DNA from 3 places in the Aromatoleum sp. genome. Region 1 is predicted to be linked to each of the others. Evidence: riboswitches for the same ligand, from Rfam matches in the RefSeq annotation. Region 1 holds a riboswitch; each other region holds the start of a gene.
The links. A riboswitch is a leader RNA that binds a small molecule or an ion and turns the genes downstream of it on or off. The one in region 1 is predicted to bind cobalamin.
Positions count from the first base shown of each region.

Region 1 (7,166 bases):
TTCGAGTACGCGTACATGTTGAGCGGGCGCTCGAACTCGCGCGACTCGCGGAACGTCGGGCCCATGCCGTAAACCGACGCCGACGACGCGTACAGGAAGGGCACCCGGCGGGCGAGTGCCCACGCGAGCAGCGACTTCGTGTACTCGTAGTTCACGGACATCACGAAGCGGCCGTCCCACTCCGTCGTCGAGGAGCACGCTCCCTCGTGGAAGATCGCTTCGACCGGACCGAACTCCTCGTTCGCCTCGATGCGGCGCAGGAAATCGTCCTTGTCCATGTAGTCGCGGATGTCGGCGTCCGCGAGGTTCAGGCACTTGCGTCCGTCGGTGAGGTCGTCGACGACGAGGATGTCGCGGTGGCCGCGGTCGTTCAGGCCCTGTACGATGTTGCTGCCGATGAAGCCGGCGCCGCCGGTGACGATGATCATCATTTCCCTCCTGAATACGTCCGCGTTACGCGCGCGGTTCGGCCGGGCGGACTGCGCTCGCCGCATGCAGGGCGAGATCGAGTTCGGCCAGGTTGACGGTCGCGGTCCCGAGCTTGCCGACGACGACGCCGGCGGCGAGGTTCGCGAAGGCGGTCGCGTCCGGCAGGGACAGGCCGCAGGCGAGCCCCGCGCCCAGCACGGCAACGACGGTGTCGCCCGCGCCGGTGACATCGAACACGTCGCGCGCCTGCGTCGGTAGGTTCAGCGGCTCCGCGCCCTTTTGCAGCAGCGTCATACCGCGCTCGCTGCGCGTGACGAGCAGGGCTTCGAGGTCGAGCATCTCGCGCAGCGCCTCACCGCGGGACACGAGCGCGCTTTCATCCACGCAGTGCCCGACGACCGCCTCGAACTCGCTGAGGTTCGGCGTGATCACCGTCGCGCCGGCGTAGCGGCCGAAATCCGTGCCCTTCGGGTCGACCACGACTGCGACGCGATGTTCGCGCGCGACGCGGATCAGCGTGCCGACTTCGGCGAGCGTCCCCTTGCCGTAATCGGAGAGCACGATCGCGCCGCTCCCGCTGACCGCGTTGCGGAACGCTTCCTCGACGCCGGCGCTTTCGAGCATCGCGAAGTTGTCTTCGAAATCGAGCCGGATCAGTTGCTGGTGGCGACTGATCACGCGCAGCTTTGTGATCGTCGGATGCTGCGGCGCCTCGAGCAGCCGGCAGACGACGCCGCCGCCTTCGAGCCGTTCGTGCAGCAGCCGCGCGGCTTCATCGCGACCGACGAGCCCGACGAGCTCGGCGTTCGCGCCGAGCGATGCGACGTTGAGGGCGACGTTGCCGGCCCCGCCGGCGCGGAACTCGTCGGCCTCGACCTTGACCACCGGGACAGGCGCTTCGGGCGAGATGCGGGTCGTCGAACCGTGCCAGTAGCGGTCGAGCATGACGTCGCCGACGACGAGGACGCGGCCGTTCGAGAAGTCGGGCAGGGTGGGCGGCATGAGGCGGAAGGCGTGACCAGCGTGCTGAAAAGTCGAAGATTATCCCATGAACCGCTGTTTTCGAGCGGCCGGCGTCGCGGCGCGGTCCGTCGTGGTCGGGCCGGGTGCGCGATGGGCGTCACCCGGGGCAAACCGAACCCGCTGCTCTCACGCGACGGCGTGCGCGTCCCGCAGCCGTTCTTCGGGTGCGCGGATTGGCCGAAGCCGCCGTGACGCAGGTGCGCAACTCAGCGATTGAACCACTTCAGCGCGACGCCCCAGTCTTCGACATCGAGCCGGGTCGCGTGGCCGCACGCGAAGTCGAGCCCGAGCCAGCGCTCGGCGGGCAGACCGAGCAGGTGACCGGCGATCGCGCGCAGCGGGCCGCCGTGGGCGACGACGACGACCGGCTCGCCGGAGCGGCCATCGACGACTTCGCCGAGCCAGTCGAGCACCCGCGCCGCCATCTGCCGCGCGGATTCGCCGCCCGGCGCCCGGAAGTCGAGCGGCGCGCTCGCCCAGGCGTCGATCGCCGCGCCGATCTCGGCGTACGGCCGCAGTTCCCATTCGCCGAAGTGTATCTCGCGGAGCCGCTCATCGAGGACCGGTGCGCCGAGTTCGGCCGCGAGCAGCCGCGCCCGGGCGAGCGGGCTCGCGTGCAGCGCGTAGCCCGCCGGGAGCAGCGGCCGCAACCGCGCGGCGACCGTCGCGACGCATTCGGCGACGCCGACGTCGGCCTGCCCGTAGCAGACGCCGGCGGCGACGTCCGGTCGCGGATGGCGGATCAGGTGAAGTTCCATGCGACGAGGATGCCGAGGTAACAGGCGAGTTCGCTGCCCTGCTGCGCGGCGCCGAGGCAGTCGCCGGTGTAGCCGCCGAGGCGGCGCAGGAACACGCGCGCGGCCCAGGCGGTGACCGCGAACGTCGCGACGAGCCCAGCCGCCGCTTCGAGCGGCGCGAGCAATGCGAGCGGGGCGAGGCCGAAGAGCGTCGCGGTCGCGAGTTCGGCGGCCGACAGCCGCCGCGCTAGCGGTTTCGACTTCGAGCTTTCGTCCTCGCGGACGTATTCCATCAGGTGGATCAGGCTCGTCGACGCGAGCCGCGACAGCGGGTGCGCGACGAGCAGCGCGGCCGCGACCTTCAGGTCGCCCGCGCCGGCGAGTTCGACGAGCGCCGCGGCCTTCGCGAGCAGTATCAGCACGAGGCCGACCGTCCCGTAACTGCCGATGCGCGAGTCCTTCATGATCGTCAGCACCTGGACCTTGTCCCACCCGCCGCCCAGGCCGTCGCACGCATCCGCCCAGCCGTCCTCGTGGAACGCGCCGGTCGCGCGGATCGTCGCCGCCATCGACAGCAGCACCGCGAGCGTCGGCGGCAGGACCTGCGCGAGCGCGAGGTAGCTCGCCGCCCCGAGGCCGCCGACGAGCCAGCCGACGAGCGGAAAGTAGCGTGCCGCGTGATTGAGCCGCTCCGGCGACCACGGCACCCACGTCGGGACCGGCAGCCGCGTGAAGAAACCGAGCGCGGTGAAGAAGAGTTCGAGCTGGTAGCGCAGCGCGTTCATCGGCTTGCGCGAGCGCGGCGGCATTCGCGTCGCACGCTCACCGGCCCGGCTCCAGCTGACCGTCGACGCGGGCCGAATCGAAGCTCGCCATGTCGTTGAGGAAATTCACCGCGGCCTGCACGAGCGGGAATGCGAGCGCGGCGCCGGTGCCTTCGCCGAGGCGCAGGTCGAGATCCATCAGCGCGTCGACGCCGAGGTGCTCGAGCTGGACCGCGTGGCCCTGCTCCTTCGAGCGATGCGCGAACACGCAATAGGGCAGGATCTGCGGCGCGATCGCGTGCGCGACGAGCAGCGCCGACGTGACGATGAAGCCGTCGATCAGCAGGACCATGCGTTTTTCCGCGGCACCGAGCATCGCGCCGACCATCATTGCGATCTCGAAGCCACCGTATTCGGCGAGCGCGGCGAGCGGCTCCGAAATCCGGCCGCCGCGCGCGAGCGCTTCGCCGAGGAGCTTCTGCTTGCGGCTCACGCCGGCGTCGTCGAGCCCGGTGCCGCGGCCCGTTGCGGTGCGCAGGTCCGCGCCCGCTAGGCAGCAGGTGAGCAGCGTCGCAGACGCCGTGTTGCCGATCCCCATTTCGCCGAAGCCGACGAGATTGCAGCCGTTCGCCGCGAGCGCATGCGCGAGGTCGCGACCGCGAGCGACGGCCGCGCGGCACTGGTCCGCGCTCATCGCCGGCGCTTCGAGATAATTCGCCGTGCCGTTCGCGACCTTCGCGTCGACGAGGCCCGGACGGCGGCCGAAATCGTGGTTGACGCCCGCGTCGACGATGGTCAGATCGAGCCCCATCTGCCGGCAGAACACGTTGATCGCCGCGCCGCCGGCGAGAAAGTTCTCAACCATCTGCCACGTCACTTCCTGCGGGAACGCGGAGACCCCCGCGCGCGCCGCGCCGTGATCGCCGGCGAAGACCGCGACGTGCGGCTGGCGGATCTGCGGATTCAGCGTCTGCTGCGCGAGGCCGATCTGCAGCGCGAGCGCTTCGAGGCGCCCGAGCGCGCCGTGCGGCTTGGTCTTGCGGTCGATGCGGTGCTGCAGCGCGGCCGCGAGTTCGGTCGCGGGAGGGCGGATGTCGAAGTCCATCGGGGAGTGTGACGTTGTCCTGAAGGGCGGTGATGGTAGCACGGCGGCGCGGCGCGTCTTGCCGTTCGCGGCGGTGCCGGGAAGCCCGCGGCTCAGCCCTTCAGCGCCAGCGGAAGCCCCGCGGCGACGAAGGTGACTTTCTCGCAAAGGCCGGCCAGCGCCTGATTCATCCGTCCGGCTTCGTCGCGGAACAGCCGGCCGAGTGGCGTCTCCGGGACGAGGCCGAGGCCGACTTCGTTCGCGACCAGCAGGATCGGCCCCGGCAGCTGCAGCACGCAGTCGAGCAGGGCGGTGCGCTCGGCGAGGAAGCGCGGCAGGTGGTGCGCGTCGAGCGGCGCGGGCAGCAACTCGGCGCCGACCATCAGGTTCATCAGCCACAGCGTCACGCAATCGACGATCACGCAGCGCCCTTCGTGCGCTTCGTCGCGCAGCGCCTGCGCGAGCGCGACGGGCGTCTCGACGACGCGCCATGCCGCGGGGCGGTCTTCGCGGTGGCGGCGGATGCGTTCGGCCATTTCGGGGTCGAGGGCTTCGGCGGTGGCGATGACGGTCACCGGCAGGCCGCTGTCTTGCGCGAGCGTCTCGGCGAGGCGGCTCTTGCCCGAGCGGGCGCCGCCGAGGATCAGGTGGGCGGACATGTCGTGGGGATCCGCGCGGATTTCGCGCTGCAGGAAGTCGTGGAAAACGCTATTATCCACGCCCGCATCCGGGTTTCGGATGCGACGTGTTTCAGGTGCCCGAAGGCGAGTCTCGCCGGAAGGTTAAACGGGAAACAGGTGCGCGAGCGCTCTCGAAGCGTGACGCAATGCCTGCGCTGCCCCCGCAACGGTAAGTGGACGCAAGGCGCATCCAACCGCCACTGGACGACGAGTCCGGGAAGGCGATGCGACCGGTCCGGCAGTTCCATCCGGAACGCCGGCCAGCCCACGAGTCCGGATACCGGCCCGAACGCGAATTGGCTGAAGTGCCGCGGGGTGGCGGCGAAGCGCGCTTTTTCCGTGCTCGCATCGTGCTCCCCGATGGGCGCTGACTCGTGAAACATCGCCACGGTAAGCGGGGACGCTGCCGCGGCACAGGGAGAATCCCGATGAACATCCGCCTGTCCGCGACGGCCGTCGCGGTTGCTGCTGCTTTTCCGCTTGCATTCGCGACCGCCGTGCAGGCCGCCGACGCGAGCGGTGAAACGGTGATCGTGTCCGCGACGCGCATCGACACGCCCGACGTTGCCGCAACCTACGCGTCCGAAGTCCATCGCCGCAGCGACATCGAACGCTCCGGCGCGACCACGCTCGTCGACTACCTGGCGCAGCAGACGTCGATCCAGGTGGGGCCGTATTTCGGCAACCGCTACACCCCGAGCATCAACATGCGCGGCTATGGCGCCTCCGACGGCTTCCAGAACGTCGTAATTTCCCTGGACGGACGGCGCCTCAATAACATCGACATCGTGCCGCAACTGCTCGGCGCCATCCCGCTGGCCGATATCGACCGCATCGAGATCGCGAAAGGCAGCGGCTCGGTGATCTACGGTGACGGCGCGACCGCGGGGACAATCCAGATCTACACGAAGCCGCGCCCCGGCGCGAGCATCGAGGTGAACGCGGGCAATTACGACGCGATCGGGGCGACCGGGAGCGCCGGTCTCGTGCGCGACCGCTTCGCATTGTCGGCGACCGTCGACCACAGCGAGCATGGCGGGTTCAGCGACAAGGATTCGACCGGGCATCGCGACGAATCCGACGCAGAAAGCTGGCGCGTCGGTGCCTCCGGGAAGCCCGCGGATGGGCTGAAGCTGAGTTTCGACGCCGGCAGTTCGCGCATCGACACCCGCTTTCCCGATTCGCTGACACTCGCCCAGTTCAAGGACGACCCGGCGACGTTTGCTGCGAAACCGGACTTCTTCGGCAATCCGACGCCCTATACGCATCAAAAGTACGAGACCGACTACTGGGGTGTAGGTGCCGAGTACGACCTGACGTCGTCGGTGCGGTTGGCGGCCCGCCACAGCGACGAAGACAAGATGTCGGAATTCGTGCAGTTCGACTTCAAGTCCGACTACCGCTACCTGTCGGATGAAATTTCGCTGCAGTACCTCGGCGATGTGTTCTCGCTCACGGCCGGAGTGCAGTCCTTCGACGGCGTGCGCAAGGGAAGCGACAACGACACGACGAAGCGCAATCTCGGCGGATTTGTCCAAGGGCAGTACGAGTTGGGGGATCTGACCCTCTCCGCCGGCGCCCGTCGCGAGCGTGTCGAGTACGAGTTCGAGCCTGACGCCGGTAATCGCCTCAAGGACGACGAAGACCTGACGTCGTGGGACATCGGCGCGAACTACCGCGTCGACAGCGCGCTGTCGGTGTTCGGCAACTACAACCGCGCCTTCCAGGCGCCGGACATCGACCGCTTCTTCCAGGCGGACTTCTCGGTGTTTCCGAGCATCGTGCGGTTCAACGCGTTCATCGAGCCCGCGAAGGTGCGCACCCTCACGCTCGGTATGAACCACGTCACGTCGGTCAATCGTCTGAAGGTCGCGGCGTTCCACGCCAAACTCGAGGACGAGATCTACTTCTTCGACTCCGGCAATTTCTTGACGAGCTTCAACACCAATATCGACCGCTCGCACAAATATGGCCTCGAGGCGCAGGATTCGTGGATGGTGACGCCAGGGCTGACCGTGCTGGTCAACTACACCTGGACGCGGGCGATGATTGACCGCGAGGATTCGGGCAACGGCGCGTTCGACGGCCAGGAACTGCCGGGCGTCCCGCGTCATAACGTCGTCGCGGGGTTCAACGTCAAGGTCGGAGAGCGCGGAAACTTCTATCTGTCGCACACATGGCGCAGCAAGGCGTGGGCCGCCGACGATTTCGACAACAACAACGCGCAGAAGCAGCGCGAGTACCAATCGACAGACCTCGCTTACCGCCACCGCATCAAGGATGTCGAAGTGTACGCGGCGGTGAGTAATCTCTTCGAGTATGAGAACGGCGTGTGGGTCGGCGACGATCAGATCTATCCGGTCAATTTCGCCCGTACGTGGAAGGTCGGCGCGAAACTGTCCTTCTGATAACCCGCGTGATCCGCTGCTGAGGGAGCCCTCTGCAATTG
Region 1 covers NZ_JAKFEF010000085.1:52,156-59,321, forward strand. Annotated here, with positions in the region: gene rfaD (ADP-glyceromanno-heptose 6-epimerase) at 1-428, opposite strand, end outside; gene rfaE1 (D-glycero-beta-D-manno-heptose-7-phosphate kinase) at 454-1,431, opposite strand; gene cobC (alpha-ribazole phosphatase family protein) at 1,659-2,210, opposite strand; gene V6M37_RS18410 (adenosylcobinamide-GDP ribazoletransferase) at 2,195-2,965, opposite strand; gene cobT (nicotinate-nucleotide--dimethylbenzimidazole phosphoribosyltransferase) at 3,012-4,058, opposite strand; gene cobU (bifunctional adenosylcobinamide kinase/adenosylcobinamide-phosphate guanylyltransferase) at 4,151-4,696, opposite strand; cobalamin riboswitch at 4,772-5,020, shown strand; gene V6M37_RS18425 (TonB-dependent receptor) at 5,146-7,125, shown strand; gene V6M37_RS18430 (FecCD family ABC transporter permease) at 7,164-7,166, shown strand, end outside.

Region 2 (7,166 bases), on a different contig from region 1:
CATCGTGCATTTCCCCGAGACGCGCGAAATCTGGTCGTACGGCTCGGGCTACGGCGGCAACGCGCTGCTCGGCAAGAAGTGCTTCGCGCTGCGCATCGCCTCGACGATGGCGCGCGACGAAGGCTGGCTCGCCGAACACATGCTGATCCTCGGCGTCGAGTCGCCCGAAGGCGAGAAGACCTACGTCGCCGCGGCGTTCCCGTCGGCCTGCGGCAAGACGAACTTCGCGATGCTGATCCCGCCGAAGAGCTTCAACGGCTGGAAGATCACGACGATCGGCGACGACATCGCGTGGATCAAGCCGGGCAAGGACGGCAAGTTCTACGCGATCAACCCCGAAGCCGGCTTCTTCGGCGTCGCGCCGGGCACGTCCGAAAAGACGAACTACAACGCGATGGCGACGCTGAAGGAAAACATCATCTTCACGAACGTCGCGCTGACCGACGACGGCGACGTGTGGTGGGAAGGCATGAGCAAGGAAGCCCCGGCCCATCTGATCGACTGGCAGGGCAAGGAGTGGACGCCGGAAATCGCGAAGGAAACCGGCCGCAAGGCGGCGCACCCGAACTCGCGCTTCACCGCGCCGGCGTCGCAGTGCCCGTCGGTCGATCCGCAGTGGGAAGATCCGGCCGGGGTGCCGATCTCGGCGTTCATCTTCGGCGGCCGGCGCGCGACGACCGTGCCGCTCGTCTATGAAGCGTTCAACTGGAACTTCGGCGTCTACATGGCCGCGACGCTCGGTTCGGAGACGACCGCGGCCGCGTTCGGCGCGCAGGGCGTCGTGCGCCGCGACCCGTTCGCGATGCTGCCGTTCTGCGGCTACCACATGGGCGACTACTTCAACCACTGGCTGAAGATGGGCCACGTGGTCGAGGACACGCCGCGGATCTTCTGCGTGAACTGGTTCCGGATGAACGAGCGCGGCGAATTCATGTGGCCGGGCTTCGGCGAGAACATGCGCGTGCTGAAGTGGATCGTCGACCGCGTGCGCGGCCGCGTCGGCGGCAAGGAAACCGGCCTCGGCTGGATGCCGAAGTTCGAGGACATCGACTGGAGCGGCGCCGACGTCACGCGCGAGCAGTTCGACGCGCTGACGAGCGTCGACGCGCAAGCGTGGAAGAAGGAACTCGCGCTGCACAAGGAATGGTTCGACAAGCTGCAGGATCGCCTGCCGCGCGAGCTCGTGCTGAAGCGGGAACTGTTCGAACTGACGCTCGCCGTCTGAGGTCCGACCCGCTGCCGGGCGCTCGTCCGGCAGCCCGATCGAAAGCCGAAAGCGCCGACCCGTCGGCGCTTTTTCATTTTTGGCCTCACCCGCCCTTCGCGCGCCGTTCATCCGGACGTTGCCAGTGGAAGGAAACCCGATGACCTCGCACTTCGCCCGACGCCTCGCCGACATCCAGCCCTTTCACGTGATGGAGCTGCTGCGCCGCGCGCGCGAACTCGAGGCGCAAGGGCACGACATCATCCACATGGAGGTCGGCGAGCCGGACTTTCCGACCCCGCCGCCGATGATCGAGGCCGCAACCCGCTTTCTCGCGAGCGGCGACGTGCGTTACACCGCGGCGCTCGGCCTGCCGCGCCTGCGCGACGCGATCGCCCGCTTCTACCACGACCGTCTCAAAGCCGATGTGCCGCCCGAACGCATCGTCGTCACGCCGGGCGCGTCGGGCGCGCTGATTCTCGCGCTCGCGGCGACGACCGACCCGGGCGACGAATGGCTGCTACCCGATCCCGGCTATCCGTCGAACCGCCACATCGTACGCAGCTTCGAAGGCGTCGCCCGCGCGCTGCCGGTCGACCGAGCGACGCGCTTCCAGCCCACCCCCGTGCAGCTCGCCGCGGCCTGGTCGCCGCGCACGCGCGGCATCGTCGTCGCGAGCCCGTCGAACCCGACCGGCACCCTGCTCGACCCGTCCGAACTCGTCGCGCTGCGCGACACGGTGCGCGCGCGCGCGGGCACGCTGATCGTCGACGAAATCTATCAGGGGCTCACCTACGGCGTCGACTCGGCCACCGTGCTGCAGTCGGCCGACGACGTCTTCGTCGTGAACAGCTTCTCGAAGTATTTCGGCATGACCGGCTGGCGGCTCGGATGGCTCGTCGTGCCGGCCGGCTACGAGCGCGAAATCGAGAAGCTCGCGCAGCACTTCTTCATCTCGGCATCGACACCCGCCCAGCACGCGGCGCTCGCCGCGTTCGCGCCGGCGACGATCGAGCTTCTCGAAGCCCGCCGCAAGGAATTCGCGGTGCGCCGCGACACGCTGCTGCCGGCCCTGCGCGAACTCGGCTTCGTCGTCGCGGCCGAGCCGCAGGGCGCGTTCTACATCTACGCCGACGTGTCGCGCCTCGCCGACGACAGCGCCGCCCTCGCCCATCGCCTGATCGAGGAGGCCGGCGTCGCCGCGACCCCCGGCTTGGACTTCGGCGATCACGAGTCGCGCCGGCACCTCAGGATCGCCTATACGACGCGCGCCGAGCGGCTGCTCGAAGCCGCCGAACGGATCGAAGGGCTCCGCCTGTCGCGCTGAGCGCGCGGGCGCCGCGCAGCCCGTACACAAAAACCGGCCGCCTCGCGGCGGCCCGGCTGCGAAAACGCCGATCAGGCGTCGGTCGCGCTCGGCAGGTCGCGGCCCGCCGCAGTGAGCAGCCGGCGTTTCATCGCCAACACCTTGTTCGCGTAGCGCGCCTGCGGATCGCTGCGCGCGCCGCCGTAGTACTGCAGCGCCGCCTGCAGGCTGCCGAAGCGGCGCAGGCCTTCGGCGAGCACCTGCGTGCCGACGCGCACGTTGATCTGCGGGTCGAACAGCGGATTTCTCCCGCGCACGTCCCCGATCTTGTCCATGTGGTAGCGCGGAATCACCTGCATCAGCCCTTGCGCGCCCATGCTGCTGACGGCGACCGGATTGAAGCTCGACTCGATCGCCATCATCGCGACGATCAGCAGCGGATCGATCCCGGAACTGCGGCCATGATGCTCGGCGGCGGCGAGCACCGGGTCGAGCATCTTCGTCGGCACGTTGTAGCGCCCCGCGACGTAGTCGCGCACGCGCCGCATTTCGGACGAGAGTACTTCCTCGACGATCGCGGTGCGCCGGACGGGCTCCTGCACGACCGGGACCGCCACCGCGGCGACGGCTTCGCTCGTCGCGCCGCTTTCGGTCACCCCGAGGTCCGCAAACGCGACTGGTTCATGTTCTAGATAGCCGGTACCCAGCCATCCCGCTACGAGCATGCCCGCCACCACCATCGACGCCTGGGCAAAATGAGTGACGACGTCGGACGTGGTTCGCTTCCGCCGATCACGAGTTGCGTTGACCATGGTTCCTCCGTGCTGTGATCGGACACATCGATCTCCCGCAGCGCCAAAAAACGGCGTGACGGTGCCCTTGGTCGTGCTTGGGCTGGGAACCGGCGCGGCAGGAATGCCGACACCGGATATCGACGTACTCGGTCTTCAGTGGTCGTTGAGGCAAGCCGACGCAACTTGACGACGTGCCCCCGCGGTGCGCGCGGCCATGCTGTTCTGCGCCGTCCTCCCTGTGGAAAGACTCGGCGCCGCACCTTATCAATTCAATCGAATCAAGACGTTGCTGCTAGCTATTGCGACGCAGCAACGCCTGCAATGTATTTAGAGGAACCTGCCCTGTCAACGCGCGCAGGGCAAGCTCGGGTCCTGCCGGGGGGGAATTCGCGCCGCAACGCGTTGGCCGGCGCGGATTTGGCCTTTTGTGAGGAAATGTAGATTCCAACGCCAAAGGAGGGTTTTCGGGCTTGACGCGGCGTGATTTCCGCGAGCGAACTAACCCATCCAGGGTATCGCGGCACACCGCAGCAATACTTTCCCGGTCCATGCGGCCCCCGTCCGGGGCGGCCGGAAGCGCGGGGGTCCTTACCGCTCCCGCAGCCAGTTTTCCGCAAATCGCTGCGCAGGTCCGATGAACGCAAAAAAATCCGTCTCGAAGCCCGCGTAATCGCCGACCAGCTCGGCGCCGCTGCCCCGCAGGAGGTTTTCCCGGCGCAACCGCAAGCCGATGCGGTCGAGCGCGAGCGCGGTGCTCTCGGCCGAGCGGTACGAAGCGAGCCAGTCGGCGTCGCGCATCCGCGGCAGGATTTCGAGCAGCCGGGGCGGCAGCAGCGCGGCGTTCACGTCCATCAGCCGATACATCCGCGACGTGAAGGCATCGAGCGGCTCGGCACGGAAGCGGCTCCAGTGCAGCGCGAGAAAATGGTCGTAGACCATGTCGACGATCACCCCGGCGACGCGGCGGCGCGGCGGGGATACGCGCGCGCGGCTGCGCGCGAAAGCCGCTTCGGTTTCGGCGAACACGTCGATCAGGCGGTGCAGTTTCACCCCTGCCGCGACCTCGGCCGGCAGCCCTGCGGGCAACGGCCCCTTCACGAAATCGCCGATCAGCCCGCCGAGCTGGTCGGCAGGCGAATCGCCGGCGAGAAAGGCATGCGCGAGAAAGTTCATCGGAGAGGGGCGGGTCGAAAGCTTGCAGGACAGACGGCAGCGGGCCGCGGGAGTTTCAGAGCGTCGTCCCGCGCCGTCGCCGCCGCATCCTCATCGCCCGCGCTCCTGTGCAATCCGCGCGACTTCGGCATGGCGGAAACAGCCGACCGGGTGATCATTGACCATGCCGACCGCCTGCATGAACGCATAGCAGATCGTGCTGCCGACGAATTTGAACCCCCGCGAACGCAGTGCCTTGCTCATCGCGTCGGATGTCGGCGTCGAAACCGGCACGTCTGCGAGCGATGCGAACGCGTTCGCGAGCTGGCGCCCGCCCGTGAAGCCCCACAACCACGCGACCGGGTCGATGCCGGCCTCGCGCAGCGCAAGCCACGCGCGGGCGTTGCCGATCGCGGCGTCGACCTTCGCGCGGTTGCGGATGATGCCCGCGTCCGTGAGAAGTTCGGCCTTCTTCGCGTCGTCGTAGCGCGCAATGCGTGCCGGATCGAAGCCGTCGAAGACTTCGCGGTAGCGCGCGCGCTTCTTTAGCACCGTGATCCACGACAGCCCCGCCTGTGCGCCTTCGAGCAGCAGATATTCGAAGAGCGTCCGCTCCTCATCGACCGGCACGCCCCACTCGGTGTCGTGATAGGTGCGATAGAGCGGGTCGGAGCCGGCCCACGCGCAGCGCCGCGACGGACCGCCGCCGGTATCCAGGAGGGTGTCTTCGAGCAAAGCGCGTCCAGATCGGGACGGGACAGGCGGGAGTTTATCCCCAACACGGCCGGGCATTCTCCCGCGTCCGCCGGCGGGACCCGGGCGAGGCACTGCCGCCCCCACGTCCCGCCGCACGATCAGCGGCTCGCCGCGCTGGCCTCGGCCTGTGCTTCCCGCACGGACTGCATCAGCGCCGCGCCCGGCTCGTCTGCCGGTCCTTGCCAGCGGTCGAAATGCAACAGCTCTTCGAGCGGCCGCCGCGCAATCCAGCCGGCGGATTCGAGCTCCGGCTTGCGGTAGAAATGGCTCACGTAGCCGATGCACAGATACGCGATCGGCACGATGTTGCGCGGGATGCCGAGCGCTTCCCGCAGCGCGTCCTGATGGAAGATGCTGACCCAGCCGACGCCCAGGCCTTCAGCGCGCGCGGCGAGCCACAGGTTCTGCACCGCGCAGACGCTGCTGTAGACGTCCATCGTCTTGATATGCGTGCGCCCGACGACGACCGGCCCGTTGCGGTCGCGATCGCAGGTGATGCAGAGGTTGACCGGGGCTTCGAGGATGCCTTCGAGCTTCAGGCTGCGATAGGTGTCGCGCTTGTCGCCTTCGAACATCAGCGCCGCTTCCGCGTGCGCGGTGCGGAAAGCGTCATGCACCCGCCCCTTGACCTCGGGCGAGCGCACGACGATGAAGTCCCACGGCTGCATGAAGCCGACCGACGGCGCGTGGTGCGCGGCGCTGAGCACGCGCGCGAGCATGTCGTCGGGAATCGGCTGCGGCATGAATTGTCCGCGGACGTCGCGGCGCGTATAGATCGCGCGGTAGACGGCCGCCTTCTCGTCGTCGCTGAACGAGGGCCGGTGCTGCGTGTCCTGCGTGGAGCTGCTCATGGATAGTCCCCTTGTGATAGAGCAGTCGGGCGCCGCGGTCCAGGCGGCTGCCAATTGGTCTCGAGGCCGGTCTTCCGACTGAGGCTCGACTCGTCCGGGCGCCTTCCCGGCTTTCGCCAGTGGCTGACGCCTGCCCGGACGATCCTCATCACGGCGCTGGGCACGCGGCGGAATCGCACCGCCTTCCCGATTCTCCCGCGCGGGCGCGGGCACCTCGAAACGGTTGAAATGCTGGTCAACTTCCTTGTTCTTCCTGGTTCTTCCTGGTTCGCGTTCCGCGTGCGCCATCCGCTTCGACTTCCCTCGCGACTTGGTCTTCTCCTTCCGGGAAATCCCCGTCGCCGCATGCCCGTCATCACGCGCCGAACAAGCCGCGGCCGCGACCCGCTCCACGTCGAGCCGTCATGCCTTTGGCTCCGCCCGCGGATGCACCGCGGTGCAGCCGACATGCGGCGCGTGCTGCGGCTGCTCGACCGCCTCCGGCGCAAACCACGCGAGCCGCGGGTAGAGGCCGACGACGTCGCCGACGATCGTCAGCGCCGGCGGCCGGATGTCGGCGTCGCGCACGATGTCGGCGAGCGTCGCGAGTGTGCCGGTCGCGACGCGCTGCGCCTGCGTCGTGCCGCGCTCGACGACGCCGGCCGGCGTCGTCGCCGGCAGGCCGTGCGCGATCAGTTGCCGGCAGATCTCCGCGAGCCGCGAAATGCCCATGTAGACGACGAGCGTCTGCCCGGGCCGCGCGAGCATCGGCCAGTCGAGATCGAGCGCGCTGTCCTTCAGAAAGCCGGTCGTGAAGATCACCGATCGCGCGTGGTCGCGATGCGTCAGCGGAATGCCCGCGTACGCGGCGATCCCGGCCGCGGCGGTGACGCCGGGAACGACCTCGACGGTGACGCCCGCCGCGACGAGTACCTCCATCTCCTCGCCGCCGCGGCCGAAGATGAACGGGTCGCCGCCCTTGAGCCGCACGACGCGCTTGCCCGCCCGCGCGAGGCGCACGAGCAGGCGGTTGATCTCGTCCTGCGGCAGCGTGTGGTCCGACGCCTTCTTACCGACGTAATGCCGCTCGGCCGACGGCGGTGCGAGGTCGACGATCACCGGAC
Region 2 covers NZ_JAKFEF010000007.1:55-7,220, reverse strand. Annotated here, with positions in the region: gene V6M37_RS01315 (phosphoenolpyruvate carboxykinase (GTP)) at 1-1,225, shown strand, start outside; gene V6M37_RS01310 (pyridoxal phosphate-dependent aminotransferase) at 1,365-2,531, shown strand; gene V6M37_RS01305 (transglycosylase SLT domain-containing protein) at 2,603-3,322, opposite strand; gene V6M37_RS01300 (acyl carrier protein phosphodiesterase) at 3,893-4,477, opposite strand; gene V6M37_RS01295 (DNA-3-methyladenine glycosylase I) at 4,568-5,191, opposite strand; gene bluB (5,6-dimethylbenzimidazole synthase) at 5,311-6,063, opposite strand; cobalamin riboswitch at 6,111-6,295, opposite strand; partial or broken gene cobA (uroporphyrinogen-III C-methyltransferase) at 6,466-7,166, opposite strand, start outside.
Region 2: linked by a shared signal. The riboswitch ahead of bluB (5,6-dimethylbenzimidazole synthase) and the one ahead of V6M37_RS18425 (TonB-dependent receptor) in region 1 are both predicted to bind cobalamin.

Region 3 (7,166 bases), on a different contig from region 1:
TCGATCGGCAATGCGCGAGCTGCCGCGGCCGGCCGTGGACGATCAGGACGACCGACGGTTCGAGGGGTGGGGGTACTGGAAGGAGACGGTGAAGGGCGCGCCGCGGCGTGCGGGGCTTTGTGCCGGGGCCGGCGGCACCGGGCTGCGGGATGCGGACTGCGTGGCAAAGCCGGAAAGCGTTGCTTCGTGCCGAGTCATTTGTCGACCTCCTCCTCCGCCGGAATGCGGACGCTGTGGTCCGCTTCCGTTGTCTCCTCGTCCGCTCGCTGTATCCGCGGCGGCTGCTTTTGTCCGATTGCAGCGTGGTGCCGGCTGCATCGGTGAGGCGGATTGTAGGAACGCGTTTCGCGGATGCGTTATCCGAAATCGGCAAATGCTCCGGGCGCCGACGTCTTCGCCGCGCTTCTCGGGGGTCGAATGGATTGCTGCATCCGGAATTGCTCCTAGTCAAACTACCATGACGACAGTAGCCCTTTCGGTCGCGTTATGAGAGCCGCCTTGAATCCCCGACCGGCCGGTCAATAAAGGCTTGTTCGCGGTAAGGATTTGGTATTACCCTGAAGAACATAAAGAAAGCATCAACACAAACTTTCCGGTCAGGAGACAGGCCGAATGGAAGCTCTTTCAGCGGCAACGGCTAACGCGGTTGCGGCATCCGGCGGCGACGATGCTTTTTCCGTCGTGCGGCTCGACACCCGCGACGCGGACGACCACGCGTCCTGCCTGCAGCATTGGCGGCAGCGCTACGACCAGCTCTCGGCGGGCGCTTTCGCGGGCAAGTTCGGCGAGTTCTGGTTCGACAACATCCAGATTTTTCGCGAGCGCACGAACCAGGTGGTTCACGAGATCGGTTACGCGTGGGAAGGCTCGCGCACCGTGGGCGTGCCCGTCGAAGTCGACGGCAACGGCTGGTACTGCGGCGAAGCCTGCACACTCGACTCGCTGATCACGCTGCGCGGCGGCGACGAGCTCGATTACCGCACGCCGAGGGTCCACGACGTCGTCGCGGTCACGACTGACGCCCGGATGTTCAACGACTACGCGGCGAGGGTCGAGCATCGGGACATCGAAGCCGAAATGGGCAAGCGGCGCGTGCTCGCCGCCACGCCCGAACAGGTCTCGACGCTGCGTTCCTTCCTGCTGACGGTGATGGCGAGCCTCGAGGCCACGCCCGCGCTGCTGCGTCACGCGCAGACGCGCAAGGGGCTCGAGCAGGCGATCTATGGCAGTCTGATCGCCGCGATCAACGAAGCCTCCGACTCTGGCAGCCGCTGCACGGGCGCCGGACGCGGACGGCAGCAGATCGTCGACCGCGCTCGCGAATACATGCGCGCGCACATCGACGAACCCATCACAGTCGCGGACCTGTGCACCGAATTGAAGGTCTCGCGCCGCACCTTGCAATACAGTTTCCAGGACATCCTCAACCTGAATCCGGTCAGCTTCCTGCGCGCGATGCGCCTGAACGGGGTGCGGCGGGCGCTGAAGAATGCGGCATACGGGCAGGAGTCGGTCGCCGACATCGCGGCGCGCTGGGGCTTCTGGCATTTGTCGCACTTCGCCGCCGATTACAAAATGATGTTCGGCGAACTCCCGTCCGACACGCTGCGCCACGCAGTGCAGCCTCATCCGGCGTCAGCGTTCCCGGTCGCGTAATCCGGCCGGGCCCCGATACGCGGTTCGCGTCACGTCACCTTGAAGCGGCCGACGTCCTGCAACAGGCCGCCGGCGAGGGTTTCGAGGCGGTCGGCGACACGATGGCTCTCGGCAGCGACCGACGTGTTCTCGTCGGTCATCTGCGCGATCGTCTCGACGTTGCGCGCGATCTCGGCCGACGCGGCGCTTTGCTCGCGCAGCGCGTCCGAGATTTCCGCGACGGTTTCCACCACGCGCCCGGCCTCGTCCTGGATTCGTGCCATCGCCTCCCCGGCGCGCTCCGCTCGCACGACCCCGGCATTGACTCGCTCGACCCCGAGCTGCATGCCCTCGACCGCGTCGCGCGAACCCTTCTGGATCGCCTCCACCGTCTGCGCGATCTGCAGCGTCGATTGCGTCGTCCGCTCGGCGAGCTTGCGCACTTCGTCGGCGACGACAGCGAATCCCCGCCCCTGCTCGCCGGCCCGCGCGGCTTCGATCGCCGCATTCAGCGCGAGCAGGTTCGTCTGGTCGGCGATCTCCTTGATCACCGCGACGATCGACGAAATCTGCCCCGAACTGCGGCCCAGCTCCTCGATCGTCTGCGCCGACTGCGCGACCGACGCGGCGATTTCTCGGATTTCCGCGACGACCGCAGCGACGATCTCGCCTCCTTCACGGGAGAGCGTGCCCGATCGGCGCGCAAGCTCATCGGCGCTGCCGGCATTGCCGGCGATATGGCTGATGCCCACGGTCATCTGCTCGACCGCGGCGGCCATGCTTGCCGCGGCTTCGCTCTGATTCTGCGATGCGGCATCGATCTGCTTCGACGACGACGCCATGCCGCGCGCCGCGTCGGCAACTTCGCCGGAGTTGCCCTGGATCTTGGCGATCAGCGCACACATCTCGCCCGCCATGCCGTTGAAGCTGTCCGCAACCTGGCGCAGTTCGTCCCGCGCCTTCAGCTCGATCCGCGTCGTGAGGTCTCCCCCGGCGAAACGTTCGCTGCCTCGCGACAGGCCGCGGATGCTCGCGATGATCGACGCGTAGGCGCCGATCGCCAGGTAGACGATCGCCGCGACGACGAAGGCAACGACCGCGATGTTGAAGCGCAGCACGTCCTCGGCGCGCTCGATGCGCTGATGCAGGAGCTCGTCGAGGGTCGGCAGCAGCACGTCGTACATCTGCGCGTAACCGACGTCGATCGCAGCGGTCGCCATGTCGAAGTACGTGCTCGACAGCGTGCTGTAGAGATCGCCTGCCCCGATTTCGTCGACGACTTGCTGGACGGCGCCCAGTTTCTCGTTCAAGGCGGCGAGCGTCGCTTCCAGCCTCGGCCGCAGCTCCGGACGCTGCGCGACGATCTTCGCCGTGTTCACTTCGACTTCACGTACCGCGGCGCGCACTTCCGCCGACGACACGCGCAAATCGAAGCGCGCGTTTTCGTCGGCCTCCGATCCCGCCAGAAGGGACGATCCCCGCGCCCGCAGGCGGCCGATGCGCTCGAGGAGATAGGGCATGCGCGCGATCGCCGTGGACATCAGGTAGAAGCTCTCCTGCTCCGGATCGAAGCTGAGCCCGTACGCGTCTGCGAATGCAATCTGGAAGGACAGCAGGCGCTCGATCATCTGCGTGTGCGCGGCGATACTTTCAGACGCCGTCCAGTCGAGGCCATCGCGCTTGATCCGGTCCCACTCGGTGCGGATCGAACTCCACGTTTCGCCGCTACGGTCGACGGTCGGCAACTTCGCCTCGAGCGCCGCCATCGCCGCGTCCACCTCGCGCTCCTTCGCCGCGCGCTGGTCGGTTATCACCTTCATGCCGCCGAGCAGTGACGCGGACATGCCGCGATGTTGCTGGGTAAGCTCGGCGACCTTCGACAACGGCCGCGACAGCGCCGACGCGACCAACTCGCGCCGCGTGCGGTCTATCGTGTCGTTGAGTTCGTTCGCCAGCGCCAGCATCAGGCTCGCGAACGCGATGAGGGTGCCGAGGCCGAGCAGACCGAACTTCATCGGATAACTCAGCCGATTCATCATCGCTGCGGCTGGCGCAAGGAATGTTTTCATCATCGGTTCCAGGTCAGGACAGTCGAGCGTCGCACGGCTTGTCGCCGCGACAAGTCGCGAACACGCCCGTGCGGGCGCACCGGAAGGTATAGAGAACGTAACCGTATGTAAGTGATCTAAATCAAGTCGCCGCCGAACATTGCGACGCCGTCATAGTGGGCGTCTCATTCCGCGGTGGACGACGCGCTGGCCAGAGGAAGCGGCAATCGCACTTTCGCGCAGCGTGCGGACGCGGGGCAGGCACCGGAGGCAGCCGTGGAGCCGTACTTTCGCACACGAGGACGGACGTTCTCGGCTTTGCCACTTCGCCCCGCAGCTCGGCCGAGATCGCCCCGCAAGGCTTATAATCGCGCTCTCTCGAAGGTGCCGCGGCAGATGCGCGCGGAGAATCGGGAAGCAGGTGAAACTCCTGCGCTGCCCCCGCAACGGTAGATGCGCGCTCGCGCAAAGCCCGGAGACCGGCCTTCGAACCACAAAGTGACTGCGTTGCGGGTGAGCCGCGCAGCACGCGCCTCGTGCCCGTGCCCGCCCGCGTTCGACGAACTTTCCGCGGATTTTGATCGGCTTGGCGGCTTCTCGATTCTTCTCGTTCGACAGCACACGCAGGGCGTCCTGGTTCCCCCGTCTGCATTGGGGATGGCTGGTCGCGGTCGCCGGCGCTCACGCCGCGGGTCTGTTCGCGCTGTCCACGCTCGGAAGCGGCACGCCGGCTCACCCGGCCGAGCCCGTCATGGTCGTCCGCCTGCTTGCGCCCGCGGGCCCTGCTCAGGTTCCGTCGCAGACCGACGCGGGCGTGAGCGAGCCCGATCGCGTGGCGCCCCCGGCGCACGACGACATTCCGTCGCCCCTGCCCCCCACACCCGCGCCGGATGCTTTCCCACCCGCTCGCGCTGCCTCTGCCCACGCCGCGCCGAAGTCCCCGAATCCGGCGCCCGCCAAGCTCGCGCCCCCCCCGACGCAGGCTCGCCGCCCCGATCCGCGGCGGGACAGACCGGCGCCGGTTGCCGTCGAAGAGAAGGCCAGTGACTCGCGCGATGACGGCCCGACGGCGGAGCCCGCTCCGGTCGCCCCAAGTCCTTCGGCAGCCGAGTCGGCCACGGTATCGGCCAGTCACAGTCCAAGGCACTCTGCCGCAGAGGCAGCCGCTTCTGCGCCCGTCGCCCGTGCATCGCAGGGCGCTTCGCTGCCGATTACGGAAGCGCGTTTCGACGCCGCCTACCTCAGCAACCCCGCGCCTACCTACCCGCGAATCTCGCGTCGCCGGGGAGAGGAAGGGCGCGTACTGCTGAGAGTCCGGGTGCTCGCCGATGGCGCCGCCGGGGTGGTGGAAATCGCCGAAGGGAGCGGACATCCACGTCTCGACGATGCGGCCCGCGAAACGGTGAAGAACTGGCGCTTCGTGCCCGCGAGCAAGGGCGAGGTGAAGATGGAGAGCTGGCTCAACGTGCCGATCGTCTTCCGCCTCGAAGACTGATTCGACCCCCGGCGCTCAGGCGGGCGAGTCGAACCCCGCGTCCTCGACCGCCTGCCGAAGTTGCGCGACCGATACGAGCGCCGGGTCGTAGTCGATCCGCGCCTGCCCCGTCTCAAGCGTCACCTCGGCGTCGCCGACCCCGGGTTGCGCCTTCAACGCTTCGGTGACGCTGCGCACGCAGCCGCCGCAGCTCATCCCCTCGACCTTGATCGTCGCTTCAGCCATCTCTCGAACCTCCTTCGAAGAAAACATTTATCGCCCCGGTTGCCACCGCTTCAGCAGCAAGGAATTGCCGAGCACCGACACCGAACTCATCGCCATCGCCGCAGCCGCGATCACCGGATTGAGTAAGCCGAACGCAGCGAGCGGGATGCCGAGCACGTTATAGATGAACGCGAAAAACAGGTTCTGCCGGATCTTCGCGAGCGTTGCCCGCGACAGGTCGATCGCGTCCGCGACGCCGTTGAGACTGTTTTTCACCAGCGTGATGTCGGCCGCCTCGACCGCGACGTCGGCACCGACGCCGATCGCGAACGACACATCGGCTGCAGCGAGCGCCGGCGCGTCATTGATGCCGTCGCCGGCCATGCCGACGCGCTCGCCGTTCGCCGCGAGCTTCTGGACGGCCGCCGCCTTGTCCCCCGGCAACACGCCCGCGCGCCAGTCGCGGATGCCGGTCTGTGTCGCGATCGCCGCCGCGGTCGCCTCGTGGTCTCCGGTCAGCATGACGACACGGAGCCCGCGCCCGTACAGTCGCGCGACCGCAGCAGCCGAATCGGGACGGACGCGGTCGGCGATGCCGATCAAGCCCGCGAACTGCCCGTCGACCGCGACGGCGACGAGCGTCTTCCCGGCAGCGGCGAGTTCAGGCGCGGCACCCGGGGGCACCGCTACCCCGCGTTCGGCGAGAAAAGCCGGCGTACCGAGCAGGATATCCCGGTTTTCGACCGCACCGCTCAGCCCCTTACCGGGAATAGCCGAAACCGCGTCCGCGGCCGCGATCGGCGCGCCGAGGCGCCGCGCCTCGGCGACGATCGCTGTCGCGATTGGGTGCCCGCTCGTCTGCTCGAGCGCGGCGGCAATCCCGAGGAGCGCGTCGCCACTCCAGCCGCAGGCGGAAACCACGTCGCTCACCGCCGGACTTCCTTCGGTCAGCGTACCCGTCTTGTCGATCGCGAGGACGCGGATCTTCTCGGCGAGTTCGAGCGCTTGCGCATTCTTGATCAGCATTCCGGCCAGCGCGCCCTGCCCCGTGCCGACCATGATCGCGGTCGGGGTCGCGAGGCCGAGCGCGCAGGGGCACGCGATCACGAGCACCGCGACAGCGCTCGTCAGCGCCTGCCCGAAATCCCCCGCGAACCACCACCACAGTACGAACGTCACGAATGCGATCCCGACGACGACCGGCACGAACACGGCGGATATCCGGTCGGCAAGCCTCTGGACCGGGGCCTTCGACCCCTGCGCCTGCTCGACCATCCGGATGATGCCCGCCAACAGCGTGTGTGCGCCGACACCCGTCGCGCGACACCGCAACACGCCTTCGCCGTTCAGCGTCGCGGCGAACACCGGCTCGCCATCGTGCTTATCGACCGGCATGCTCTCGCCAGTCAGCATCGCTTCGTTGAGCGCCGACCTTCCGGAAACGATCTCGCCGTCGACCGGCACCGAATCGCCCGGTCGGACGACGAATACGTCGCCCGGCTGCAGCGTTTCGACGGGCACCGCCACGATGTCTCCGTAGCGTTCCACGAAAGCCTGCCGCGGCTGCAGACGCAACAGCGCGTCGAGTGCCGCCGTCGTCCGCGCCTTGGCACGTGCCTCCATCAGCTTGCCGAGCAGGATCAGCGTGACGATCATGGCGGACGCCTCGAAATAGACGTGCAGATCGTGCCGACCGAGCAAGGTGACTACCGCGCTGTAGCCCCAGGCCATGCTCGTGCCGAGCACGATCAGCACGTCCATGTTCGCTCCGCCGCCCCGCAGCG
Region 3 covers NZ_JAKFEF010000017.1:36,116-43,281, forward strand. Annotated here, with positions in the region: gene V6M37_RS04100 (helix-turn-helix domain-containing protein) at 613-1,656, shown strand; gene V6M37_RS04105 (methyl-accepting chemotaxis protein) at 1,686-3,704, opposite strand; cobalamin riboswitch at 4,049-4,185, shown strand; gene V6M37_RS04110 (energy transducer TonB) at 4,435-5,178, shown strand; gene V6M37_RS04115 (heavy-metal-associated domain-containing protein) at 5,194-5,403, opposite strand; gene V6M37_RS04120 (heavy metal translocating P-type ATPase) at 5,431-7,166, opposite strand, start outside.
Region 3: linked by a shared signal. The riboswitch ahead of V6M37_RS04110 (energy transducer TonB) and the one ahead of V6M37_RS18425 (TonB-dependent receptor) in region 1 are both predicted to bind cobalamin.